DNA from 3 places in the Citrobacter enshiensis genome. Region 3 is predicted to be linked to each of the others. Evidence: predicted binding sites of a transcription regulator. Region 3 holds the regulator's gene; each other region holds the start of a gene.
The links. The regulator PurR, encoded in region 3, represses purine synthesis genes. The targets are predictions, from matches to a motif close to CANGCAAACGTTTGCNTG.

Region 1 (6,155 bases), 1.8 Mb from region 3:
CCAGCTTAAAAGGCGGGATACCAAAGGTCAGCATGCCGCCAATTTCCGGATGGCGATCATAAACATCGACCTGCACGCCCGCACGCGTCAATACGTCTGCACAGCCGAGACCTGCGGGTCCTGCGCCAATCACCGCCACACGCTGCGGGCGAGAAGCGACGCGGCTAAGATCGGGGCGCCAGCCCATTGCCAGTGCGGTGTCAGTAATGTATCGCTCAAGGTTGCCTATTGATACCGCGCCAGAGAGATCCTTCAACGTGCAGGCGCCTTCGCAGAGACGATCCTGCGGGCAAACCCGACCACAGATCTCCGGCAGAGAACTGGTCTGGTGGCAGAGTTCCGCCGCCTCAATGATGCGTCCCTCACGGACAAGGCGCACATAATCGGGAATCGCGTTATGCAGGGGGCAGTGCCAGTTACAATTCGCGTTTTCCGCACAATAGACACAGCGCCCGCTTTCATAAACGCTCTGCTGCCGATCCAGACCGAGATAAATTTCGCCAAAATGTGTTTTCCGCTCCGCAGCGGAACGTTTCTCCGCCCCCTTACGTGGCTCAGCGGAAAGTAACATTTCACGACGGGAAAGCCTGCTGCCTCCCGCTGCATCACCTTCTGCACTCCTGCGCTGCCGAACCTTTTGCAATTGCAGCAAGCCCTTGTCATCCATCAAGCGCAGCGCCTTTGTGGGGCATGCCTCAACACAGGCTTGTCCACCCGAAACACGTTGATGGCAAAGGTCACATTTCTGCGCAACAGCATCGACCATCTCGATAACCCCAAATGGGCAAGCGATTGCGCAGCTTTTACAACCGATACAGCGCCGCTCGTCCAGTTGTACGCTATCAGAGTGAAAGGTGAGCGCATCCACCGGGCAAGAAGCAACACAGGGCGCGTTACTACAGTGATGGCATGTGACAGTACGGGCGATCTCTCCTTTCCCCACAAGATGGATTCGGGGTAAAAAGTCACTACGATTTTGTGGCCAGTTTTCCTGATGATGAGCCAAAACGCAGGCGATTTCGCAAGCATGGCAGCCTATACATTCCATCGCATCGGCAACAATAAAAGTGTTCATTTGCGTCCTTTTCATCTGGTTAGTTATTTTTTTCAGATATCGCGATGCAATAAACGGGCATATCTTTGCGCGCAGGAAAGTTTATTTATAACTTTGCGACTTACATCAAACTAAAAAATGAACACCTGTGAGTTTTTCTTTAATTAACCTCATTACGGATTCTTCAAATTTCATAGCAATGAACCTGAACAATATATGCTTACAGGGTAATAAAAAATGAATCACTCCATTCCATAATGATTAAACACTTATCAATATGAGAAAACAAAAGATAAAATCCAGGCCACCTCTCTTTACCTGGTGTTCCCCAAATTAGCAATTGTGTGATTTCTTCCGCATTTCCACCCTATACCTTTCCACACAGACTAAAACTGGCATTCCACGAGCATGTCCTTTTACTGTTTTAGCAAACGTAAACGGTTGCTTTTTACTCAGGCGAGTTAAAGGAGAAAAACGCATGAGCGCCATAGATTCTCAATTGCCCTCTTCCTCGGGTCAAAACCGCCCTGGCGATGAGGTTGACCGCATATTATCTCCAGGAAAGCTTGTCATACTCGGTCTCCAGCATGTCCTTGTCATGTACGCTGGCGCGGTCGCGGTACCGTTGATGATTGGCGACAGACTCGGGCTCAGCAAAGCGGAGATCGCTCTGCTCATTAGCTCCGATCTTTTTTGCTGTGGTGTCGTCACGCTTCTGCAATGTATCGGCATCGGTCGCTTTATGGGAATTCGCCTGCCGGTGATTATGTCGGTGACGTTTGCCGCCGTTACGCCAATGATTGCTATCGGTATGAATCCAGATATCGGTTTGCTGGGTATTTTTGGCGCGACAATTGCTGCGGGTTTTATCACAACGCTATTAGCACCACTTATCGGGCGTTTAATGCCATTATTCCCCCCCCTGGTCACCGGCGTGGTGATTACCTCTATTGGTCTGAGTATTATTCAGGTCGGCATCGACTGGGCGGCGGGAGGAAAAGGAAATCCTGAATATGGCAACCCGATATATTTAGGCATTTCTTTTGCCGTATTAATTTTTATTTTACTCATTACCCGTTATGCCAAAGGTTTTATGTCCAACGTTGCCGTTTTACTCGGCATTGTATTTGGCTTTGCGTTATCGTGGATGATGAATGAAGTTAATCTGTCAGGCCTGCACGATGCCTCATGGTTCGCCATTGTGACGCCGCTGGCCTTTGGTACACCGGTATTTGATCCGGTCTCAATTCTGACAATGACGGCAGTCCTGATCATTGTTTTTATTGAATCGATGGGGATGTTCCTCGCGCTCGGGGAAATTGTTGGTCGTAAACTCTCCTCACAAGACATTATTCGCGGGCTGCGCGTGGACGGCGTAGGAACGATGATTGGCGGGCTTTTTAACAGCTTCCCTCATACCTCATTTTCACAAAACGTCGGTCTGGTCAGCGTGACGCGCGTGCACAGCCGTTGGGTTTGCATTGCTTCCGGTATCATTTTAATTCTGTTCGGCATGGTGCCTAAAATGGCAGTACTGGTCGCCTCAATTCCGCAATTTGTCCTCGGCGGCGCGGGTCTGGTGATGTTTGGCATGGTGCTGGCAACCGGGATTCGCATTCTGTCACGCTGTAACTACACCACCAATCGTTACAACCTCTACATTGTGGCGATTAGTCTTGGCGTCGGCATGACACCCACGCTGTCCCATAACTTTTTCTCCCAGTTACCCGCCGTTCTCCAGCCGCTACTACACAGCGGCATTATGCTGGCAACGGTCAGCGCCGTCGTACTGAATGTTTTCTTTAACGGCTATCAGCATCACACCGAGCTGGCGCAAGAATCGATCTCCGATAAAAAATTAAAGGTCAGAACCGTCCGTATGTGGTTGCTGATGCGCAAACTGAAAAAAAACCAGCAGGATGAATAAAATGCATATTTTATTGCGCTGTATTCTGAGTATTCTGCTGCTCATGCTGATCTCGATACCCGCCATTTCTGACAGTATTGCTCTGGGTATTGAAAGTCGGTTCAATTTCATGCTGCTGTTTTTCTAAATCCTCTTTTTCTCCCGACACCCGCGTCAAATGACGCTGGTGTCGAATCCCTCGCCATCACATACATTCTTGAGAAATCATTCTGTCGCGATATTTCATGCCCTATAATGGTGTGTGCTTAACATTCACGACGAGACATTATGCAACAGGAACACATTATTTTATTGGATGAGCAGGATCGGCCTTCCGGAACACTGGAAAAGTATGCGGCCCACACCTTCAATACCCCTTTACATCTCGCTTTCTCTTGTTGGCTCTTCAACAAGAAAGGGCAGTTTCTGGTCACCCGCCGCTCGCTATCAAAAAAAGCGTGGCCAGGCGTCTGGACGAATTCGGTTTGTGGTCATCCACAGCAAGGAGAAAGCACTGAAGACGCCATTATCCGACGCTGCCGTTTTGAGTTGGGCGTGGAGATTTCCAGCCTGACCCCCGTCTATTCTGCCTTTCGTTACCGCGCTACCGATCCAAACGGGATCGTGGAGAACGAAGTTTGCCCGGTCTATGCCGCACGGATGGTCAGCGAGCTCAGCGTGAATAACGATGAGGTGATGGAGTACCAGTGGAGCGATCTGGAGGGTGTTCTGGGTGGGATTAGCGCCGCGCCGTGGGCTTTCAGTCCGTGGATGGTGATGCAGGCATCGGACAATACAGCGCGTGAAGCATTGTTAAATTACAGCCGCCAAAAATAAAAAACCCCGACGCATTTGCCGGGGTTGGTTTTATCTGACCGCGTGAGGCTTATTTAACCGGACGCATCGCCGGGAACAGGATCACGTCGCGGATAGTGTGGCTGTTGGTGAACAGCATAACCATACGGTCGATACCAATGCCCAGACCCGCAGTCGGCGGCAAACCGTGTTCCAGCGCCGTCACATAGTCTTCGTCGTAGAACATCGCTTCGTCATCACCCGCATCTTTCGCGTTAACCTGATCCAGGAAACGCTGAGCCTGATCTTCGGCGTCGTTCAACTCGCTAAAGCCATTACCGATTTCGCGGCCCCCGATGAAGAATTCGAAGCGGTCAGTAATTTCTGGATTTTCATCGTTACGACGCGCCAGAGGAGAAACTTCTGCCGGATATTCAGTGATGAAGGTCGGCTGAATCAGATGCGCTTCCGCCACTTCTTCGAAGATCTCGGTCACGATACGACCCTGACCCCAGCTCTTCTCGATCTTAATACCGATACTTTCCGCAATCGCTTTAGCTGAATCAAAACTGTCCAGATCCGCCATATTCGTCTCTGGACGATATTTCTTGATGGCTTCACGCATGGTCAGTTTTTCGAACGGTTTACCAAAGTCGAAGACTTCATCACCGTAAGGCACTTCAGTGGTACCCAGAACGTCCTGCGCCAGCGTACGGAACAGAGATTCGGTGAGTTCGATCAGGTCTTTGTAGTCCGCATACGCCATATAGAGTTCCATCATAGTGAACTCTGGGTTATGACGAACGGAGATCCCTTCGTTACGGAAGTTACGGTTGATCTCGAATACACGTTCGAAACCACCGACCACCAGACGCTTCAGATACAGTTCCGGCGCGATACGCAGGTACATATCCAGATCCAGCGCATTATGATGGGTGATGAACGGGCGTGCTGCGGCACCGCCAGGGATCACCTGCATCATCGGGGTTTCAACTTCCATAAAGCCACGACCCACCATGAACTGACGGATACCCGCCATGATCTGTGAACGCACTTTAAAGGTGTTGCGGGATTCATCGTTAGAGATGAGATCCAGATAACGCTGACGGTAACGCGCTTCCTGATCCTGCAGACCGTGGAATTTATCCGGCAGCGGACGCAGCGCTTTGGTTAACAGACGCAGCTCGGTGCAATGGATAGACAGTTCACCCGTTTTGGTTTTGAACAGCTTACCTTTCGCGCCAAGGATGTCACCGAGATCCCATTTTTTGAACTGCTCGTTGTAGATGCCTTCCGGCAGATCGTCACGGGAAACGTACAGCTGAATGCGGCCGCCGACGTCTTGCAGCGTAACAAAAGACGCTTTACCCATGATGCGGCGTGTCATCATACGACCCGCTACAGACACTTCGATGTTCAGCGCTTCCAGTTCTTCGTTTTCTTTCGCGTCGAAGTCAGCATGCAGTTGGTCTGAGGTGTGATCGCGACGGAAATCATTCGGGAACGGGATACCCTGCTCGCGCAGGCCAGCCAGCTTCTCGCGGCGCGTTTTCAGTTCATTATTAAGATCGGCTACCGCGTCAGCGCCCTGTGCGTGTTGTTCAGACATGTTGGTTCCTCATAACCCTGCTTTCAAACTTGCTTCGATAAATTGATCCAGGCTGCCATCCAGCACCGCCTGCGTGTTACGGGTTTCAACCCCGGTACGCAAGTCTTTAATGCGGGAGTCATCAAGGACATATGAACGAATCTGGCTACCCCAGCCGATGTCAGATTTATTGTCTTCCATCGCCTGTTTCTCGGCATTCTTCTTCTGCATTTCCAGTTCATAAAGCTTCGCTTTCATCTGCTTCATGGCCTGGTCTTTGTTTTTGTGCTGAGAACGGTCGTTCTGGCACTGGGTGACCGTCCCGGTCGGAATGTGGGTAATACGCACCGCGGATTCCGTACGGTTAACGTGCTGTCCGCCCGCGCCGGATGCGCGATAGACGTCGATACGCAGGTCAGCCGGGTTGATATCGATATCGATATCATCGTCCACTTCCGGGTAAACAAACGCAGAACTAAACGACGTATGGCGACGACCGCCGGAGTCGAACGGGCTCTTACGCACCAGACGGTGAACGCCTGTTTCGGTACGCAGCCAGCCATACGCGTAATCGCCAGAGATCTTAATGGTCACGGATTTGATCCCTGCCACTTCGCCTTCCGACTCTTCGATAATTTCTGTTTTAAAGCCGCGAGCTTCTGCCCAGCGCAGATACATACGCTCCAGCATGCTTGCCCAGTCCTGCGCTTCAGTACCGCCGGAGCCCGCCTGAATGTCGAGGTAGCAATCCGCGCTGTCATACTCACCGGAGAACATACGACGGAATTCCAGCTGCGCCAGTTTGTCTTCCA
Region 2 (6,155 bases), 1.3 Mb from region 3:
CGTCATAGTGTTTTCCTCTGAGTGTTGTATGTTATTGATGTTTTATTCAAAAAAAAGCCGACTCTAAAAGTCGGCTCTTTTTATTTTTTCGTTTACTTCGTACCAAAGATCTTATCGCCGGCATCGCCGAGGCCCGGAATAATGTATCCGTGCTCGTTGAGTCCCTGGTCAATCGACGCCGTGTACAGCTCGATATCCGGGTGCGCTTTTTCCAGCGCCGCGATACCTTCCGGTGCCGCAACCAGTACCAGCACCTTGATGCTGGAGCAGCCTGCTTTCTTCAGCAGGTCGATGGTGGCGATAACGGAACCGCCGGTTGCCAGCATCGGGTCAACGATCAGCGCCATACGCTCGTCGATGTTGGATACCAGCTTCTGGAAGTACGGTACCGGCTCCAGCGTCTCTTCGTCACGGTACATGCCCACGACGCTGATACGCGCGCTCGGGACGTTTTCCAGTACGCCGTCCATCATGCCCAGGCCTGCGCGCAGGATCGGCACAACGGTAATTTTCTTGCCTTTGATCTGGTCAATTTCTACCGGGCCGTTCCAGCCTTCGATAGTCACTTTTTCTGTTTCCAGACCCGCAGTGGCTTCATAAGTCAGCAGGCTGCCAACTTCGGAGGCGAGTTCACGGAAGCGTTTAGTGCTGATGTCGTGCTCGCGCATCAGGCCCAGCTTGTGTTTGACGAGTGGGTGTTTCACTTCCACAATCTTCATTCTCTTTCTCCTTTGAATAGGGCAGCCACAAAAAAAATCGACGGATTATACCGCCATTCTTTTAGTGGGCAACATTTATTTACTTGATGTTGATCAAGCATAGGAGGGGTTAGCGCGAATAGAGCAAATATTCGACAGACGAATATCTCAGCGCTGGGCATGGAAACGAAAAGGAAGAGCGGCCAACCCATGCTGACCGCTATTTGCGGGGATTACAGTTTTTCACCATTAGACGCAATCACCTGCTGATACCAGGCAAATGATTTCTTTGGATGACGTGCTAACGTCCCGCTACCGTCATTATTTTTGTCGACATAGATAAAGCCGTAGCGTTTTTTCATTTCGCCCGTCCCCGCAGAAACTAAATCAATGCAGCCCCACGGGGTGTAACCCATCAGCTCTACGCCATCTTCTACCACCGCTTTTTTCATTTCACGGATGTGCGCGGCCATGTAATCAATGCGGTATTGATCGTCTACAGAGCCGTCGGCCTGCTGGACATCAATCGCGCCAAAGCCGTTTTCGACGATAAACAGCGGCAGCTGGTAGTGATCCCAGAACCAGTTCAGCGAATAGCGCAGCCCCACCGGGTCAATCTGCCAACCCCAGTCGGACTTCTGCACATACGGGTTAGAGACCAGGCTAGTGCTTTCGTCATAGTCCAGCTGCGGGTTATCCGCCGTCGCTTTGGTGGTGAACGACATATAGTAGCTGAAACCGATATAGTCGACGCAGCCCTGCGTCAGCGCCTGTTTATCTTCTTCGGTGATATCCAGCGTAAAACCACGACGCGCGAAGTAGTTCAGCAGATGCTGCGGATATTTCCCGCGCACATGTACATCGGTGAACCAGTAGCGGCGATGCATGGCGTTCATCGCCATCATCATGTCGTTCGGCGCGCAGGTCAGCGGATAGATTGGGCACATGGCGATCATGCAGCCGATTTTCAGTGACGGGTTAATTTCGCGCCCCGCTTTCACCGCCAGCGCGCTGGCCACCAGCTCGTAGTGCGCCGCCTGAAACATCACTGGCTCGCGATCTTCACCCGGCGAGTATTTCAGTCCGGAGTTGGTGAATGGCGCAAAGTCTTCGTGGAAGTTGGCCTGGTTGTTGATCTCATTGAACGTCATCCAGTACTTCACTTTGTGCTGGTAGCGTTTGAAGACCACCTTCGCAAAGCGAACGAAGAAGTCGATAAGTTTACGGTTGCGCCAGCCACCGTATTCCGTCACCAGGTGATATGGCATCTCGAAATGCGACAGCGTAATGACGGGTTCAATGCCGTGTTTCAGACATTCATCAAAGAGGCAGTCATAAAATTGCAGGCCCGCTTCATTCGGCAGGGATTCGTCGCCCAACGGAAAAATTCGCGTCCAGGCGATGGAGGTGCGGAAACATTTAAATCCCATTTCAGCAAAGAGCGCGATGTCGTCTTTGTAGCGGTGATAGAAATCGATGGCTTCGTGATTGGGGTAATTCTTACCAGGGATCACGCCGGGGGTGATCTCTCTGGGAATACCATGCGCTCCGGCGGTCATAACATCCGCCACGCTGACGCCCTTTCCCCCTTCCTGCCAGCCGCCTTCTAACTGGTGAGCCGCCACCGCGCCTCCCCACATGAAATTCGCGTTAAATCCAGACATACAATTCCCTCATTAATTGCAATTTGCTGGCCGCAGTCTCTGCACACACTTACAGAAACCGGTTTCATTACGATACTGTGCATTTATCAGGCGGGTTTCAAGCACGAGAATGAAACCGGGTTCATTTTCGTGGCACAGTTCAAATAACCAGAATTTCGAGGGTGAAATGCTGAAAAAATCAGCAGATATATGCCGATGCAAAGCAGGCTCGCAAACGTTTGCTTTCCCTGTTAGAATTGCGCCGAATTTAATTTTCACCGCAAGTAAACGCGTGGGGACCCAAGCAGTGACCGATAAAACCTCTCTTAGCTATAAAGATGCCGGTGTTGATATTGACGCGGGTAATGCTCTGGTTGATCGAATCAAAGGCGTAGTGAAGAAAACCCGTCGTCCCGAAGTGATGGGCGGTCTGGGTGGCTTCGGCGCGCTGTGCGCATTGCCGCAAAAATATCGTGAGCCTGTACTGGTTTCCGGCACTGATGGCGTAGGGACAAAACTGCGTCTGGCAATGGATTTGAAACGTCACGACACCATTGGTATCGATCTCGTGGCGATGTGCGTTAACGATCTGGTGGTTCAGGGCGCAGAGCCGCTGTTTTTCCTGGATTACTATGCCACCGGCAAACTGGATGTCGACACCGCCGCCAGTGTGATCAGCGGTATTGCCGAGGGTTGTCTGCAGTCTGGCTGCGCGTTGGTCGGCGGAGAAACCGCTGAAATGCCGGGGATGTATCACGGCGAAGATTACGACGTGGCCGGGTTCTGCGTTGGCGTGGTCGAAAAATCAGAAATTATCGACGGCTCGAAAGTAACCGATGGCGATGTGCTGGTAGCGCTGGGCTCCAGCGGCCCGCACTCCAACGGTTACTCTCTGGTGCGTAAAATCATTGAAGTCAGCGGTTGCAACCCTGAAACGACAGAACTCGAAGGCAAACCGTTAGCCGACCATCTGCTGGCGCCAACGCGTATCTATGTGAAGTCAATCCTGGAGCTGATTGAACAGGTTGATGTACACGCCATCGCGCACCTGACGGGCGGCGGTTTCTGGGAGAACATCCCGCGCGTTCTGCCCGACAATACACAGGCAGTGATTGACGAATCTTCCTGGCAGTGGCCGGCCGTCTTTGAGTGGCTGAAAACCGCAGGCAACGTCAGTCAACATGAAATGTATCGCACCTTCAACTGCGGCGCCGGGATGGTGATTGCCCTGCCGGAAGCGGAAGTCGATAACGCGCTCGCGCTGTTGAAGGCCAAAGGTGAAAAGGCGTGGAAAATCGGTATCATCAAAGCCTCTGATTCCGAACAGCGTGTGGTTATTGAATGATGAACATTGTGGTGCTTATTTCCGGCAACGGAAGCAATTTGCAGGCAATTATCGACGCCTGCAAAGAGCAGAAAATTAAAGGCACCCTCCGGGCAGTATTCAGCAACAAGGCCGACGCGTTCGGCCTTGAACGTGCCCGGGAAGCAGGAATTCCGGCACATGCGCTGGCCGCCAGTCAATTTGCCAACCGTGAAGCGTTCGATCGCGAACTGATGCGGGAAATTGATGCTTATGCCCCCGATGTGGTGGTACTGGCAGGCTATATGCGAATCCTTAGTCCTGCGTTTGTCGCGCACTACGAAGGTCGTTTGCTCAATATCCACCCTTCCCTGTTGCCGAAGTACCCAGGCCTGCATACGCATCGTCAGGCGCTGGAAAACGGCGATGAGGAGCACGGCACTTCTGTTCATTTCGTCACTGACGAACTGGATGGCGGCCCGGTGATTCTTCAGGCTAAGATCCCGGTTTTTGAGGGCGATAGCGAAGAGGACATCACCGCACGCGTTCAGGTGCAGGAGCACGCCATTTACCCGTTAGTGGTTAGCTGGTTTGTAGATGGGCGTCTTGAAATGCGCGAAAACGCAGCATGGCTTGACGGCATCAAACTCTCTCCTCAGGGATACGCATCAGACGAGTAACGTCTCTTCGTTCCCCGTTAGCAACCACTGACGGGGAACAACTCCTGTCTATCTTGTTCGTCTCCCTATCCTTTTCGCAAAAATGCGTCAGTTGCTCACATGCCACAGACGGTTTATTGTCATACTCTTCTGGCGCAGTTGGACATCTGACAGCAATGCTCGCCATAATAACCCGGCAGTGTCCCGTGATTGAAACGGAGTAAAAGTTGTAATGGGTCAGGAAAAGCTATACATCGAGAAAGAACTGAGCTGGTTAGCGTTCAATGAACGCGTACTCCAGGAAGCAGCGGATAAATCAAACCCGCTGATTGAACGGATGCGTTTTTTAGGCATCTATTCCAATAACCTTGACGAATTCTACAAAGTCCGCTTTGCCGAATTAAAGCGTCGCATCATTATTAGTGAAGAACAGGGTTCAAATTCTCATTCTCGTCACCTGTTAGGCAAAATCCAGTCCCGCGTATTGAAAGCCGATCAAGAATTTGACGGCCTGTACAACGAATTACTGCTGGAGATGGCGCGTAATCAAATTTTCCTGATTAACGAACGCCAACTGTCGGTAAACCAGCAAGACTGGTTGCGTCACTACTTTAAACACTATCTTCGCCAACACATTACGCCGATTTTAATCAACCGGGAGACCGATTTAGTTCAGTTTCTGAAGGACGATTATACCTATCTGGCGGTGGAGATTATTCGCGGAGATTCCATCCGCTACGCGCTACTGGAAATTCCCTCCGACAAGGTTCCTCGTTTTGTGAATCTGCCGCCGGAAGCGCCGCGTCGTCGCAAACCAATGATTTTGTTGGACAACATTCTGCGCTACTGCCTCGACGATATCTTCAAAGGGTTCTTTGATTACGATGCCCTCAATGCGTATTCCATGAAGATGACCCGTGACGCCGAATACGATTTGGTGCACGAAATGGAATCCAGTCTGATGGAGTTGATGTCCTCCAGCCTGAAGCAACGTCTGACAGCGGAGCCGGTTCGCTTTGTCTACCAACGTGACATGCCCAATGCGCTGGTGGAAGTTCTGCGCGAAAAACTGACCATTTCCCGCTATGACTCGATTGTTCCCGGCGGGCGTTACCATAACTTCAAAGACTTTATTAATTTCCCCAATGTGGGCAAAGCCAATCTGGTGAATAAACCGTTGCCGCGGCAGCGCCATATCTGGTTCGATAAAGAAAAGTTCCGCAACGGTTTTGACGCCATTCGTGAGCGCGATGTACTGCTCTATTATCCATATCATACCTTTGAGCATGTGCTGGAACTGCTGCGCCAGGCCTCGTTTGATCCGAGTGTTCTGGCGATAAAAATTAATATTTATCGCGTGGCGAAAGACTCGCGCATTATTGACGCGATGATTCACGCCGCCCATAACAGCAAAAAAGTGACCGTGGTTGTGGAATTACAGGCCCGTTTCGATGAGGAAGCCAATATTCACTGGGCTAAACGTCTGACCGAGGCTGGCGTCCATGTGATCTTCTCTGCGCCGGGGCTGAAAATCCACGCCAAACTGTTCCTTATCTCGCGTAAAGAAGGCGACGAGGTGGTGCGTTACGCGCACATCGGCACCGGGAACTTCAATGAAAAAACAGCACGTCTGTATACCGACTATTCATTGCTGACCGCGGATGCGCGGATCACCAACGAAGTGCGCCGGGTGTTCAATTTTATCGAGAACCCCTATCGTCCGGTGACATTCGATTACCTGCTGGTTTCGCCGCAAAACTCCCGTCGTCTGCTGTATGAGATGATCGACCGGGAAATTGCGAATGCGCAACAGGGCTTACCGTCGGGCATCACGCTGAAACTCAATAACCTG
Region 3 (6,155 bases):
GCAGCGTAAATCAGCACGTTCCCGCGATAGGCTTTCGAACGCAGCAGGGTGGTGAACGTCAGTTTATCCTGGCTATCGTCACGTGCTTTTGCGGTGGGTTTTAAACGCAGGGCGGGCAACATCAGGATCAGCGTAATCACAAACAGCGTGGCGAAAATGGCCTGCCAGGAAAAATGCGCGAGGATCCAGCTACCTAACAGCGGCGCAAGCGCAGGCGACAACCCGACCAATGGCATGATGGTGGCAAAAATACGGTTAACTTTTTGCGACGGGTAGTAATCCGTCACCAGTGCCTGCCAGACAACCGCAGCAGCACACACGCCAATGGCCTGGATAAAGCGCAGAACCAGCAAGCCCGTTGCACTTTCTACCCACAGCATACCCAGACTTCCCAGGGCGAAGATCGACAAGCCGACCAATAATATGGGCTTACGACCGTAGCGATCGGACAGCGGACCCCAGGCGAGTTGTGCGATGGCGAATCCGGCTAAGAACAGGCTCAGACTGGCGCTGACGGCAGAGGCCGGTGTTTGCAAATCGGCCTGAATTGCAGCAAATGCAGGTAAGTACATATCTGTTGCCAGAAAACCCAGTACGCTGAGACCCGCCAGCCAGACTAAAAAACCTTTTCCCGGTTGCATATTACATTCTCTTTTTTATCAGTAAGACATTGCCGCAGAGTGTAGGGAGTGAAATTCCCGTTGTGAAACGCTAATATTTGTCTACTGAATTCAAATTTTTTGTAGGCAGAATATGTGGTCAGAATATTCCCTTGAAGTTGTTGATGCTGTCGCGCGCAATGGCAGCTTCAGTTCCGCCGCCCAGGAGCTGCATCGCGTGCCTTCTGCAGTGAGCTACACCGTACGTCAACTGGAAGAGTGGCTGGCGGTGCCCTTGTTTGAACGACGCCATCGGGATGTGGAATTGACGCCTGCCGGTGCCTGGTTTTTAAAAGAAGGCCGCTCTGTTATCAAAAAAATGCAGATCACCCGCCAGCAGTGCCAACAGATTGCGAACGGTTGGCGAGGGCAACTGCCTATCGCGGTAGACAATATTGTGCGGCCAGAACGCACCCGGCAGATGATTGTCGATTTCTACCGCCACTTTGATGACGTTGAGCTGGTCGTTTCTCAGGAGGTGTTCAACGGCGTCTGGGATGCGCTTTCCGACGGACGCGTGGAACTGGCTATTGGTGCGACGCAGGCGATCCCCGTAGGGGGGCGCTATACCTTTCGCGATATGGGAATGTTGAGCTGGAGCTGCGTGGTGGCAAGTCATCATCCCCTGGCGGCGATGCCCGGTCCCTTGAGTGATGATACGTTGCGCAACTGGCCGTCGCTGGTCCGTGAAGACACGTCACGGACACTGCCTAAACGCATAACCTGGCTGCTGGACAACCAAAAGCGCGTGATCGTACCGGATTGGGAGTCGTCAGCAACCTGTCTTTCCGCCGGGTTATGCGTCGGTATGGTGCCCACGCATTTTGCAAAACCGTGGCTCGACAGTGGCAAATGGGTTGCGTTAACCCTGGAGAATCCGTTCCCGGATGCGGCATGTTGCCTGACCTGGCAGCAAAATGATACGTCGCCCGCCTTAGCCTGGTTGCTGGAGTATTTAGGCGACAGTGAAACGCTGAACAAAGAGTGGCTGCGAGAACCTGAAGAGGTTCCCGCAGAGGAGGCTTAACGACGATAGTCGCGGAACGGACCATCAGCAACCGAACGACGTTCGATCAGGCGCGGATGGACTTCAATGGACTGCGACTCTTCACGCTTATTCACGATACGGTCTAACAGCATATTAAAGGCCGTTTCGCCAAGTGAGTCTTTAGGCTGGTGAATGGTGGTCAGTGCGGGTGTGAAATAGCGCGCGTTACGCACATTGTCATAACCGATCACCGAAATATCCTGCGGTACCCGCAAGCCCATTTCATCGGCAGCACAGAGCGCCCCCATTGCCATGATGTCGCCACCGCAAAATACCGCGGTCGGGCGATGGGACTGAGAGAGGATCTGCTGCATTGCACGATAACCTGACTCGGGTTCAAAATCGCCCTGCACAATCCAGTCTTCCGGGACTTTTATCAGTGCTTCGTCCATCGCCTTCATAAAGCCCGCCAGGCGGCCAGCGCCGGTGTTGCGCTCCATCGGGCCGGGAATGGCGCCGATTTCACGATGACCGCGCTCCACCAGATAACGACCGGCCATATAACCGCCTTCGAAAGCGTTATCAATGACCGTATCGGTAAAGTCGGCTTTCGCTTCGCCCCAATCCATCACCACCATCGGAATATGGCGATACTCTTCAAGCATGGAAAGCAGAGACTCCGGATATTCCGAACACATGACCAGCAGGCCATCCACACGCTTTTGCGCCATCATGGAAAGATAGGCCCGCTGTTTTTCGAGATTATTCCAGGCATTGCCAAGGATCAGGGTATAGCCTTTCTGGAAGCAGTTCTTCTCAACGGCTTCAATAATCTCAGCAAAATAAGCGGCTTCACTGCTGGTTGCCAGCAGGCCGATAGATTTGGTGTGGTTCACCTTCAGGCTGCGGGCGACCGCACTCGGGGAGTAGTGCAGTTCTTTGATGGCAGCCCAGACGGCATTACGTGTCTCTTCTGCGACAAAACGCGTTTTGTTAATTACATGTGATACGGTTGTAGTGGAAACGTTTGCTCGCTTCGCTACATCTTTAATTGTTGCCATTACATTTCACTCCAGACCATATCCAAACTCCTGAAAATACTGTAGGTAAACGTTTGCCTTTACACACCCTTATCGCAACATCAGGGTTGCGGCACGCCGGGAAAACGACACGAAACGTCAGGAGGGGGTCAATGGCCGGTACGCTAATCAAGTAAGCGTGGAATTTTGTCTGATCTTGACGAAAAGGGGAAGAGTTAAAAGTGGTTATCAATATAAATCCTGGGAGATTTTTACATCCAAGTGTGTAAAAATGCGCAATATCACTTTTTGTGTGGAAATAAAAAGGAGCAAATTTGATGAGCACCGATCTGAAGTTTTCGTTAATAACCACTCTTATTGTTCTGGGTCTGATCGTAGCGGGTGGTCTGACCGCAGCACTGCACTGATTTACCGTGAGGGAGCGTGCTCTCCCTCATTTCGTTGCCCCTTCATTGTTACTAAATCGGCAAAAGTCTTTTGCCATTCTGTTAACTTTATTCTTTTTGTGATTGATGTCATGCTTTTGGCTCTTATCGGGTGTCGCTTCGCGGCACGGTGCAGCGGAGTCGATGTATGAAAATTAATTACCCCTTACTGGCGCTTGCGATTGGCGCATTCGGTATTGGGACCACGGAATTCTCTCCGATGGGCCTGTTGCCCGTCATTGCTCATGGCGTGAACGTCTCCATTCCCGCCGCCGGGATGCTCATCAGCGCTTATGCGGTGGGGGTGATGGTGGGCGCGCCGTTAATGACCCTGTTGCTGTCGCACCGCGCTCGTCGTAATGCGCTGATTTTTCTGATGGCCATTTTTACGCTGGGCAACGTCCTGTCGGCCATTGCGCCGGATTACACCACCTTAATGTTATCGCGCATTTTGACCAGCCTTAATCACGGTGCCTTTTTCGGGTTGGGTTCGGTCGTGGCGGCAAGTGTGGTGCCAAAACATAAGCAGGCCAGCGCCGTGGCGACAATGTTTATGGGGTTAACCATTGCGAACATTGGCGGCGTGCCTGCTGCCACATGGCTTGGGGAAACCATTGGCTGGCGGATGTCCTTTTTAGCGACCGCAGGGCTGGGTGTGATTGCCATGCTCAGTTTGTTCTTCTCTCTGCCGAAAGGCGGTGCAGGGGAACGGCCGGACGTGCGTAAAGAACTGGCTGTCTTGTTACGCCCGCAGGTGCTTTCTGCACTGCTCACCACCGTACTGGGCGCAGGGGCCATGTTTACCCTCTACACCTATATTTCACCCGTTCTGCAAAACATCGCTCATGCCACGCCGGCCTTCGTGACCGCGATGTTAGTGCTGATCGGCGTTGGATTCTCGATCGGCAACTATTTAGGCGGCAAACTGGCCGATCGATCCGTCAACGGTACTCTGAAAGGTTTCTTACTGCTGCTGGTGGTTATCATGCTGGCCATTCCTTTCCTTGCACGCAATGATCTGGGCGCTGCGTTCAGTATGGTGGTGTGGGGGGCGGCGACATTTGCCGTCGTTCCGCCTTTGCAGATGCGCGTGATGCGTGTTGCCAGTGAAGCGCCGGGGTTGTCCTCGTCGGTGAATATCGGGGCCTTTAACCTTGGCAATGCGTTAGGCGCGGCGGCAGGCGGGGCAGTGATTTCTGGCGGTCTGGGGTATAGCTTTGTTCCGGTGATGGGAGCTATCGTGGCAGGGCTGGCGTTATTGCTGGTCTTTGTTTCAGCGAGAAGGCAGCCTGAAACGGCATATGTCGCCAACTGATCGAGTGAGTTAAAAATAAAAACGCAGAAGGGATACCTTCTGCGTTGTCTTATTTACGCCGCGAAGTTCTTCGCAACGAATTCCCAGTTTACCAGCGCCCAGAAATGCTCCAGGTAGCCAGGACGGGCATTACGGTAGTCGATGTAGTACGCATGTTCCCACACGTCAACGGTCATCAGCGGCGTGGCATCCGTGGTTAACGGGGTGCCTGCGTTGGACGTAGAAACGATAGCCAGTTTGCCATCAGCCCCTTTCACCAACCAGGTCCAGCCGGAACCGAAGTTTTTAATCGCAGCATCGGTGAATTGCGCTTTGAATTCAGCAAAGCTACCGAAGGACGCAGCGATAGCGTCAGCCAGTTTACCGGTTGGTTCGCCGCCCGCGTTCGGGGCCAGGCAGTTCCAGTAGAACGTGTGGTTCCAGACCTGTGCTGCGTTATTGAATACGCCACCTTCTGAACTACGGACGATCTCTTCCAGTGATTTACCTTCAAAGGCGGTACCTTTGATCAGGTTATTGAGATTCGTCACATAGGTTTGATGATGTTTGCCGTAGTGATATTCCAGCGTTTCAGCGGAAATGTGTGGTGCCAGCGCGTCTTTGGCATACGGTAATGCAGGTAATTCGAACGACATTGCTTCTCTCCTTATTATTAATATTGAGTACGTACAATAGCCCTAAAGTACGTAAGGATAGGGTAGCAAATTGAAAGGTGATGCAAAAGAAGAACTTACCCTGTTGCGTAAACAACAGGGTAAGGGATTAACGAATGGTTTTTGGCGTCATGACGCGGCGGGCGCCGACATAGTGGCGTTGCCAGTAATCTTCGCTTAATGAGGTGATCTGAATTTCCTGCCCTGAACGGGGGGACTGGATAAATTTGCCGTTGCCGACGTACACGCCGACGTGATCCGCCGTACCGCGCCCCTGGGTCCGGAAGAAGACCAGATCGCCATTTTTCAGTTCATCACGCTCAATCGGTGAGGCGTCGCGGAGGTGGTACATTTCATTTGCCGTACGCGGAATACGGAATTTCACCAGATCTTTATAGGCGTACCAGACCAGGCCGCTGCAATCAAAACCGGTACGTGGCGACGTGCCGCCCCAGTGATACGGTTTGCCAATCTGATTCATCAACGTGGACATCGCCGTTTTGGTCGCTTTCTGAACTCTGACCTTATGCGCATCGGCAAGCGAAGCTGGTGCGGTCTCTTTCACCTTCACACAATGGGGCTTGCGGCCTTTGCGCGGCGTGCATTTTTCGCTCCAGGTGACGGCTGCAGTTTTTGCTGTCGTGGAGGAGATGCGGCGATGTGCGTTTTTGGTGGTTTTCGCTGGCGTGGTCGTGTGCTTTTTGGACGAAGAGGCGGTTTTTACGCTGGTTTTGTTAACGGTTTTTTTGACGGTTTTCTGACTGGTTTTGGTTGTTTTTTTACTGGCCGTCGCGTTCTTATGTTTATCTGCCGTTTTCGTTACGTGAGAAACAGCAGGCGTCTCCCTGGTTTGCCGGGAAGCATTAGCCGGGGATGTTAAAGAGAGTGTGGAAAAAAGCAAAGCACAGAGCGTGATCGAAATTCGGTTTATCCGCGCCACTGAGCAGTCCTCTGGTTAATGGCAGGCCGGTATCATGCCTGCGTGTGATTTACAAAACTTGTCGATTCTAATCCATAAAAGCACAGAAAGTTAATCGCTTTTATCATCTAAAACCTCATTTCTTAAGCGACTGCA

Region 1: the regulator PurR is predicted to act here: its motif matches at 1,485-1,502, upstream of P2W74_RS04010 (nucleobase:cation symporter-2 family protein).
Region 2: the regulator PurR is predicted to act here: its motif matches at 2,570-2,587, upstream of purM (phosphoribosylformylglycinamidine cyclo-ligase).

The regions. Positions count from the first base shown of each region.
Region 1 is NZ_CP119862.1:812,586-818,740, reverse strand. Features, by position in the region: gene ygfT (formate-dependent uric acid utilization protein YgfT) at 1-1,075, opposite strand, end outside; gene P2W74_RS04010 (nucleobase:cation symporter-2 family protein) at 1,533-2,981, shown strand; gene P2W74_RS04005 (hypothetical protein) at 2,983-3,108, shown strand; gene idi (isopentenyl-diphosphate Delta-isomerase) at 3,249-3,797, shown strand; gene lysS (lysine--tRNA ligase) at 3,847-5,364, opposite strand; one part of gene prfB (peptide chain release factor 2) at 5,374-6,155, opposite strand, start outside.
Region 2 is NZ_CP119862.1:1,331,557-1,337,711, reverse strand. Features, by position in the region: gene uraA (uracil permease) at 1-6, opposite strand, end outside; gene upp (uracil phosphoribosyltransferase) at 93-719, opposite strand; gene P2W74_RS06435 (6-phospho-beta-glucosidase) at 932-2,362, opposite strand; gene purM (phosphoribosylformylglycinamidine cyclo-ligase) at 2,649-3,686, shown strand; gene purN (phosphoribosylglycinamide formyltransferase) at 3,686-4,324, shown strand; gene ppk1 (polyphosphate kinase 1) at 4,536-6,155, shown strand, end outside.
Region 3 is NZ_CP119862.1:2,615,332-2,621,486, reverse strand. Features, by position in the region: gene punC (purine nucleoside transporter PunC) at 1-641, opposite strand, end outside; gene punR (DNA-binding transcriptional activator PunR) at 754-1,686, shown strand; gene purR (HTH-type transcriptional repressor PurR) at 1,683-2,708, opposite strand; gene cydH (cytochrome bd-I oxidase subunit CydH) at 3,005-3,094, shown strand; gene P2W74_RS12785 (MFS transporter) at 3,261-4,427, shown strand; gene sodB (superoxide dismutase [Fe]) at 4,481-5,062, opposite strand; gene P2W74_RS12775 (C40 family peptidase) at 5,190-6,020, opposite strand.